2 regions of the Arthrobacter sp. CAN_A1 genome follow, and region 2 is predicted to be linked to the other one. Evidence: predicted binding sites of a transcription regulator. Region 2 holds the regulator's gene; the other holds the start of a gene.
The links. Region 2 encodes HrcA, which represses chaperone genes, less so after heat shock. Its sites were predicted from a motif close to TTNGCACTCGNNNNNNNCGAGTGCNAA; they were not measured.
Positions count from the first base shown of each region.

Region 1 (4,587 bases), on a different contig from region 2:
GCCATCTCCAGATCGCCCTGGGCGTACCAGTTCACTGCCTGGATGGTTCCATTGCAGGCGTTGGTGGCCCGGACCGTTGCGTTGCTGATGAGCAACCCCACATACTCATCGTGCACCGACGCGAGGGCGGCGGCGATCCCGGCGCTGTTGCTGGCTGTTGCTGCCCCCTGAATAGCTGTGCTCATGTCGGCGCCCGCCACATGGAAGTCGAGCATCTCTTCGACCGTGCGGGCGACGATCCCCTGCGCCGATGCCGCGTCAATATCCCAAGCTGTCACAGCCGAATGTCCCCAATTTCGTTAGCCACGCGTTGTCCGTGCACCGTCTCGCAGCACTCCTGAAGCATGTCATGGACCTCCGCATCCCGCGATGGGGAGAACTGCCCACTCATGAACAGCACCCCCGGTCCGTGGACCGGGGGTGCTGTTGATGCCTGAATAGCCTTTTGAGGGGCTAGTGGCTGTGGCCCTCTTCATCGTCGGTCTCAGGCTTCTCGACCACCAGTGTTTCGGTGGTGAGAATCAGAGCCGCGATGGATGCCGCGTTCCGCAGGGCGGAGCGGGTGACCTTGACGGGGTCGATGATCCCGGCGTCGACCAGGTTCTCGTATTCGCCGGTGAGGGCGTTGAACCCGTGTCCTGGCTCAAGCTCCTCCACCCGGTGCACCACAACGTAGCCTTCGTGGCCAGCGTTTTCGGCGATCCAGCGCAGTGGCTGAGCCAGAGCGCGGCGGACCAGATTGATGGCAGTTGCCGCATCGCCTTCGAGGGCGAGGACCGATGCGTCGGTGTCCAGTGCCTTGGAGGCGTGGATCAGCGCAGCGCCACCGCCAGCAACGATGCCCTCGTCGAGAGCGGCACGTGTCGCTGACACGGCGTCCTCAATGCGGTGCTTCTTTTCCTTGAGCTCAACCTCAGTTGCTGCGCCGACCTTGATGACTCCGATGCCGCCGGCCAGCTTGGCCAGGCGTTCCTGAAGCTTCTCGCGGTCCCAATCGGAATCGGTGCGCTCAACCTCGGCGCGGATCTGGGCGACGCGGTCTGCAACATCGGATTCGCTGCCGATGCCGTCAACAATGGTGGTCGTGTCCTTGGTGACGGTGATCCGGCGTGCCGAACCCAACACTTCAAGACCCACCTGGTCCAGCTTGAGGCCGAGGTCAGGCGACACTACCTGGGCACCGGTCAGCGTGGCGATGTCCTGCAGCATGGCCTTGCGGCGGTCACCGAAGCCCGGCGCCTTGACGGCTACGACGTTCAGCGTGCCGCGGATCTTGTTCACCACGAGGGTGGACAGCGCTTCGCCGTCGATGTCCTCGGCGATGATGAACAGGGGCTTGCCTGCCTGCAGCGCCTTCTCCAGCAGCGGGAGGAATTCCTGCAGCGAAGAGATCTTGCCGGAGTTGATCAGGATGAGTGCGTCCTCGAGTACCGCTTCCTGGCGCTCGGCGTCAGTGATGAAGTAGGGGCTGAGGAAGCCCTTATCGAACTGCATGCCCTCGGTGAGGACCAGTTCGGTCTGCGTGCTGGAGGACTCTTCGATGGTGATGACGCCATCCTTGCCGACCTTCTCGAAAGCTTCAGCGATCAACTCGCCGACCTCTGAGCTCTGGGCTGAGATGGACGCAACGCTGGCGGTCTGCTGACCGACAACCTCGCGGGCGTTTTCCAGCAGGCGGGCGGCGACGGCCTCGATGGAGACCTCGATGCCGCGCTTGAGCTGCGACGGTGCGGCACCTGCGGCAACGTTGCGCAGGCCTTCGGTAACCAGTGCCTGCGCCAGAACGGTCGCGGTGGTGGTGCCGTCACCGGCAATGTCGTTGGTCTTGGTGGCCACTTCCTTGGCGAACTGGGCGCCAAGGTTCTCGAACGGGTCGTCCAGTTCGATTTCGCGGGCGATGGTCACGCCGTCGTTGGTGATCGTGGGGGCGCCCCACTTCTTGTCCAGCACGACGTTGCGGCCGCGGGGGCCGAGCGTCACCTTGACGGTGTCAGCCAACTTGTTGACTCCCGCTTCCAGTGCGCGGCGTGCAGCGTCATCAAACTTCAACTGCTTTGCCATGATGTGTTCCTCTTCCATTGTGCAAATCCTGCATGTGCAATACCTGGTACTGCTGGTGGTCTTGGCGCGTCTTCACGCACCGACGAGAGAACCCCGGCCTGTACGGCCGGGGTTCTCTCGGGAAAACTACTTAACGACGATCGCCAGCACGTCGCGGGCGGAGAGTACGAGGTACTCCTGACCGGCATGCTTGACTTCGGTTCCGCCGTACTTGGAGTAGATGACAATGTCGCCTTCGGCTACATCGACGGGGACGCGGTTTCCGTTATCGTCAACGCGGCCTGGGCCTACTGCCACAACTTCGCCCTCCTGGGGCTTTTCCTTGGCAGTATCCGGGATAACCAGACCCGAGGCAGTGGTCTGCTCGGCTTCCAGTGGGCGGACAACAATACGATCCTCAAGAGGCTTAATAGAGACCGGCACGCGGACCTCTCCTTCGCTTGGGTGACAAATGGAATTAAGGCCTTCGGTTGGCGTTGACCGTCGTCGCGGTGCCGGCTCACGCTTCCCTGAAGGAGTTGGCACCCTCATGGTGAGAGTGCCAAGTCTGACTTTATGCATTGGTTAGCACTCGGTCAAGGTGAGTGCCAGATTGCGCTGCGAGCGCAGGACGATTTCCGGCCCGGATGACTCAGGGATTCACATTGCGGATGATCGATGCCCTGCCTACCCCGGCGGAGATCCCGACGACGGCGGCAAGTGCCAGGACGAAATCTGCCTGCATGACCGGAGCCAGCATGAAGAACGCTCCAGCGGTGAGGCCAGCAAAGACAACGGCGAAGGCAACCACGTGGAGCAGCTGCTTGCGGACCTGACGGAGAATCAGGGCGAGGAGCAGCGCCACCGGTGATCCAACAAAGAGCGCAACAAGGAAGCTGACCATCACAATCAGGCCCCAGGCGGTCAGAGCCCAGGAGCCCGGGCTCGCAATCTCGTCGGCAACCGCCACGAGGAGGGTGACGACGGACCAGACACCGAAGGTCACTATCCATCCCTTGACGAAGGCATGCAGCCCCAGGACCACCCGGCCGCCGGCGAGTCCCGGCTTTTCCGCGCACCGGCGCTGCAGGAGGGCAGCGTTGTCGGGACGCTCATACCGGTGCTGGTCCTCCCCACTGTCCATGGTTGAACAATAGTCCTTCCGTCCTGCCCACCAGGGAGGGTGTTTCGGTGGGCATGCACGTTCATGCCCGCCGAAAGCCACCTCCCGGTGAGCAGGACGCGCTTCGACGCGGTTAGACTCCGCCCCGTAGACTGGGGAGCTGGCCATCAATGGCCCTCCCACCATCTTTCGAAAGCAGTTTCGTGACCCAGCAGGTACAGGCCTCCGCCCGGAGCCACAGCGGCATCGCCCAGGAGGCTTCCCGCCGTCGGACGTTCGCCGTCATTTCACACCCCGACGCCGGCAAGTCGACGCTGACCGAAGCGCTCGCCCTGCACGCCAGGGTGATTGGGACGGCTGGTGCCACCAACGGCAAGGAAAACCGCCGGGAAACGGTCTCCGACTGGATGCAGATGGAGAAGGACCGCGGCATTTCCATCAGTTCCACGGCCCTGCAGTTCTCCTACCGCGACACCGTCATCAACCTGTTGGACACTCCTGGCCACTCGGACTTCTCGGAGGACACCTACCGCGTGCTCGCCGCCGTCGACTGCGCGGTCATGCTCATTGACGCCGCCAAGGGCCTCGAGACGCAGACCATGAAACTCTTTGAGGTCTGCCGGCAACGCAACATCCCGATCATCACCGTCATCAACAAATGGGACCGGCCCGGGCTGGACACCCTCGCCCTGATGGATGAAATCACCGAACGCACCGGGCTGATCCCCATGCCCCTGACCTGGGCCGTCGGCATTGCCGGGGACTTCCGCGGCGTCTGGGACCTGCAGCGGGATGAGTTTGTCCGGTTCACCCGCAAGAATGCTGGCGCATCCCTCGCCATCGAGGAGCATCTCACCCCCGCCGAGGCACTGGCCCAGGAGGGCGACGCCTGGACCGACGCGCTCGATGAAGCCTCACTGGTGATCGAATCGAACCAACCGTTCGACAAGGAAAGCTTCCACGCCGGCACCGGCACCCCGGTCCTCTTTTCATCGGCTGTCCTGAACTTCGGGGTCCAGCACATCCTCGACACCCTGGTCGACCTGGCACCCGCAGCCGGACCGCGGAAGGACATCAACGGAGACGCCCGCCCGGTGGATGCTCCGTTCTCCGGCTTCGTGTTCAAGGTGCAGGCCGGCATGAACCGCGCCCACCGCGACCACGTGGCGTTCATCAGGGTGTGCTCGGGCGTCTTCGAGCGCGGCATGGTGGTCACCCACGCCAACTCCGGCAAGACTTTCGCCACCAAGTACGCCCAGCAGCTGTTCGGCCGCGAACGGGAAGTGATCGACGAGGCCTGGCCGGGCGACGTCGTCGGGCTGGTCAACGCGTCAGCCCTGCGCATGGGTGACAGCCTCTACGTCGAGGCACCGGTCGAGTTTCCCCCGATCCCGCTCTTCAGCCCCGAGCACTTCCGGGTGGCC
Region 1 is NZ_JADOUR010000003.1:69,862-74,448, reverse strand. It holds gene IWX62_RS04750 (DUF6507 family protein) at 1-278, opposite strand, end outside; gene groL (chaperonin GroEL) at 454-2,061, opposite strand; gene groES (co-chaperone GroES) at 2,188-2,484, opposite strand; gene IWX62_RS04735 (hypothetical protein) at 2,693-3,184, opposite strand; gene IWX62_RS04730 (peptide chain release factor 3) at 3,334-4,587, shown strand, end outside.
Region 1: the regulator HrcA is predicted to act here: its motif matches at 2,626-2,652, upstream of groES (co-chaperone GroES).

Region 2 (4,587 bases):
GATCAGCCGCTCTGGTCGGCATTCCCGGGAATGGTCAGGAAGTCAATGACTTCTTCGACCCTGCCGAGGAGGGACGGTTCGAGGTCCGCGTAGCTGGTCACGCAACCCAACAGGCGCTTCCAACCATGCGCCACGGCTGCCTTGTCCGCGTGCGGCCAGCCCAGGCCGGCAAGGATCCCCGTCTTCCAGTCCTGGCCACGGGGGACCACGGGCCAGGCGGTGAGCCCGACGGCGGCCGGTTTGATGGCTTGCCACACGTCGACATAGGGGTGCCCGACGACGAGCACGTTCGACGCCGCGCCGGGTACCTTCATGGCCTCCTGCGCAATGCGCTGCTCTTTCGACCCGGTCACCAGGTGGTCGACCAGGATGCCGAGTCGACGGTTCGGCCCCGGGCCGAAGGACCGGATCATCCCGGCCAGGTCGTCGACGCCGTGGAGTGGTTCCACAACGATCCCTTCGAGCCGCAGGTCGTCACCCCACACCTTTTCGATCAGCTCGGCATCGTGCTGGCCCTCCACCCAGATCCTGCTGGCCCGCGCGGTCCTCGCCCGGGCGCCATCAACCCTCACCGAGCCCGACGCCGTCAGCCGCCGGGCAGGCGCTGATGGCGGTCCGGTGGGGGCCACCACTTCCACCGGGCCGCCATCGATGTGGAAGCCGAACCCCAGCGGGAAGGTCTTGAGTTTGCCGCGCCGGTCCTCGAGCACCATCACGTGCATGCCGCCGGACTTCTCGACCCGAACCACGGCGCCCACATAACCGCTCTGGACGTCCTCCAGCACCAATCCGGCGCTGGCCGCAACCTTGGGGAGGGAAACCTGCCGCGGGGCGGAGATGTCCTGCGCGCCCCATTCGTATGTTGACAAGATTGTTGCTCGCTTCCAGGCTCGCCGCTGGACGGTCCGGCCAGGGATTTTCAATGCTAACAATCCTCTGGAACGTACTAGACTTGGCACTTGGGCGTGTCGAGTGCCAGATCTGCTGGAAGTGTCAGGGAACCGTGTGCGGAGGTGAAATGTGAGCGAACCACGCCGACTTGAGGTGTTGCGCGCCATCGTCGAGGACTATGTGCATTCCCGGGAGCCGGTGGGATCAAAGGCCCTGGTGGAACGCCACCAGCTGGGAGTGTCATCGGCGACGATCCGCAACGATATGGCAGTCCTTGAAGAAGAGGGTCTGATCACGGCGCCCCACACCAGTTCGGGTCGCATTCCCACGGACAAGGGCTATCGGCTGTTCGTTGACCAGATTTCCGAGGTTAAGCCCTTGTCGGCGCCCGAGAAGCGTGCCATCCAGGCCCTGCTGGAGGGTGCTGAAGACCTCGACGACGTCATGGACCGGACCGTCCGACTCCTCTCCCACCTGACCAATCAGGTGGCAGTTGTGCAGTACCCCCACCTCGGCAACGCGGCGGTCCGCCACCTTGAGTTCGTCCTGCTGGCCCCCAACCAGGTGCTCGTGGTGCTGATCGCCACCAATGGAACGGTCCAGCAGCGGGTGGTGCCGCTTCCCGAAGCCGTGCCGGAGGCCAGCCTCGCCGAACTCCGGCAGCATTTTCTCGGCTCAGTGTCCGGTATCAAGCTGACCTCACTCCCACAGGAACTCGCCCTCGCCGTCGCCGCCCTGCCGTTCAGGCAGCGCCGGGCAGGAACTGCGCTCGCCCGAACGCTTGAACAACTTGCCGGGATAAACCGTGACGACCGGATTGTGATGGCTGGCACAGCCAACCTGGCGCGATCCACAGTAGACTTCCCGTTGAGTATCGGACCAGTGCTGGAAGCCCTTGAGGAGCAGGTGGTGATGCTACGCCTGCTCTCCGAAATGAAGCACGACGCGTTTGGCGTCTCGGTGCGGATCGGGCGGGAAAACCCGCACGGTGGACTCGCCGAGGCCTCGGTGATTGCCACCGGATACGGCCCGGACTCGCTGGCCAAGGTCGGAGTCCTGGGGCCAACACGGATGGACTACCCCACCTCGATGGCGGCGGTGCGCGCGGTGGCCCGCTACCTGTCGAGGATTCTGACGGATTAGGCCGCGGCCATCGCAGTAATGAATATGTTCCAGCAACAGCAAGCCATACCGGGTGGGCACCAAATCCCCACCCGGGCAGTGACATAGGAAGTGAAGTGCAGGAGTGAGTAATCACTATGAAGTCCTCGGTGTGAACCGCGATGCCAGCGGCGAGGAGATCAAGAAGGCTTACCGCAAGCTTGCGCGAAAGCTGCACCCGGATGTCAACCCGGGTCCGGACGCCTCAGAGGATTTCAAGCTGGTGACCCGGGCGTACGAAGTGCTGTCGGACCCGCAGAAACGCCGGGTGTATGACACGACGGGTAACGAAAACGGGACCGACAACGGCTTCGGCGGCGGACACGCCGGTCCTGGCTTTGCGTTCCAGGACATCTTCGAAACCTTCTTCGGCGGGGGCGGTCCCAGCGGCCCGCCGTCGCGTACCCGCCGCGGCCAGGATGCGCTCATAGCCGTCCGCATCGACCTGGTCGATGCCGTCTTCGGGATCAACAAGAAGATCGAGGTCGACACGGCTGCTGTTTGCCCCACCTGTGACGGGTCCTGCTGCCAGGCGGGCACCTCGCCCCGGACCTGCGACATTTGTGGTGGCTCGGGCCAGGTGCAGCGCGCCGTCCGGTCCATCCTCGGTCAGGTGATGACCAGCGCGGCCTGTGGTACCTGCCAGGGCTTCGGCACTGTCATCCCTAACCCCTGCAACGAGTGCAACGGTGACGGCCGGGTTCGTAGCCGCCGCAGCCTCACCATCAAGGTGCCCGCGGGGGTTTCCACCGGCACCCGGATCCAGCTGGGCGGCCAGGGCGAGGCCGGCCTCGCCGGCGGACCCCAGGGCGACCTGTACGTGGAGATCAGGGTCAACCCGGACCCCACCTTCCTGCGTGAGGGAGACGACCTCCACGTCACCCTGAGCGTGCCGATGACCGCCGCCGCGCTGGGGACTACCCTGAACCTCGCCTCGTTCGACGGTGACCAGGAGCTTGGAATCAAAGCCGGCACCCAGTCCGGGGAAATTGTTACCCTTCGCGGCCTCGGCGTCACCCACCTGCGCGGCTACGGGCGCGGAGACCTCAAGGTCCACCTCAATGTGGAAACGCCGCGCAATATCGACCAGGCCCAGGAGGAACTGCTGCGCCGCCTCGCCGAACTCCGGGGTGAGGAATTCGTTGAAGGCCAGCTGGCGAGCAACGGGTCAGGAGTGTTCGCGAAGCTGCGGGAACGGTTGGGTAACCTCTAGGCGTGAGCAACGCACTCTATTTCGGTGATCCCGACGCCGTTGCGGCGGCGCGGCCCGGTTCGGAATTCATCCTCACCGGCGCCGAGGCCCGGCACGCCGCCACCGTCAAGCGGGTGACGGTCGGCGAGATGATCGACGTCGCGGACGGCCGCGGGCGGAGGATCGTCGGGGCAGTGAGCAGGACGGGCCAGGACGTGGTGCTCGACGTCGGCGCGGTCACCGACGAACCGGCCCCCGTCTGCCGGCTGATCCTGGTTCAGGCTCTCGCCAAGGGGGACCGCGATGAACTGGCGGTGGAGGCGGCCACCGAACTGGGCGTCGACGCGGTTGTCCCCTGGCAGGCCGACCGCAGCATCGTGCGGTGGCGTGCCGAGAAGGCCCTCAAGGGGCAACGGAAGTGGGAGACCACGGTATTCGGCGCGGCGAAGCAGTCCCGGCGAGCCTGGCTGCCCGACGTCAACCCGCTACTCGACAGCGGGTCCCTTGCCCGCTGGCTAACCGGGGTGGATCTGGCCCTGATCCTGCACGAGGACGCTGCGGTGGGGATCGGATCGCTCCTGCAGTCAGACTCCGGGGGCCAGCCGGGCCTACCTGCCTCCATTGCTGTGGTGGTGGGCCCCGAGGGCGGTATCAGCCGGCAGGAGCTGGATCTGTTCGAATCCCACGGCGCCTACGCGGCCAGGCTGGGGGGTCACGTGCTCCGCTCCTCCACTGCCGGCCCGGCGGCCCTTGCCGTCCTGAGCCAATTGATTGGCCGCTGGTAGCGGACCGGCCCCACCGACAGAACAGCCGCTGCCACCGACCCTCCTCCTTGACGGTTCTATTCGATGGTGAGGCGTTTGGTATCCATGTTGAGTTCCTGCCCGGACTGGTCATCTGCCGGTCGGTCGAAGACACTGATCTCGTACTCCCCGGGAACCAGGGCAATGGTGAATTCGAACAGGCCGGGTGAGCCGGGACCATTGTCGAGGCCCACGGTACCGCTGCGGTAGGCGTCGAGCACCGCGCCGTTCACCGGGGAAATGCGCCAGTGCAGCACTGCGTCCTCCGAAACCCCGCTGCCGGCCACGGTGATCGTCGGCTCGTCGCGGACCTCACCGTGCTGCGGCTCAATAATCCAGATCGGGGCCATCAAGGTGGCATCACGCTGCATCAGTCCCCCCAGGTCGATCTGTCCGAAAGCGGTGAAACCGGCTACCCCGTCGACCAGAACGACGACGCTGCTCGGGGCGCCGCCCGCCACGAGACCGGCGTTCGCTGCCGCTGCGGTTGCCGTATAGACGAGCTGCTGGACGGCCCGGTAGGCGGATCCCTCGTCGAGG
Region 2 is NZ_JADOUR010000004.1:80,784-85,370, reverse strand. It holds gene IWX62_RS06250 (DUF3097 family protein) at 3-869, opposite strand; gene hrcA (heat-inducible transcriptional repressor HrcA) at 1,021-2,034, shown strand; gene dnaJ (molecular chaperone DnaJ) at 2,138-3,265, shown strand; gene IWX62_RS06235 (16S rRNA (uracil(1498)-N(3))-methyltransferase) at 3,268-4,029, shown strand; gene IWX62_RS06230 (GerMN domain-containing protein) at 4,086-4,587, opposite strand, start outside.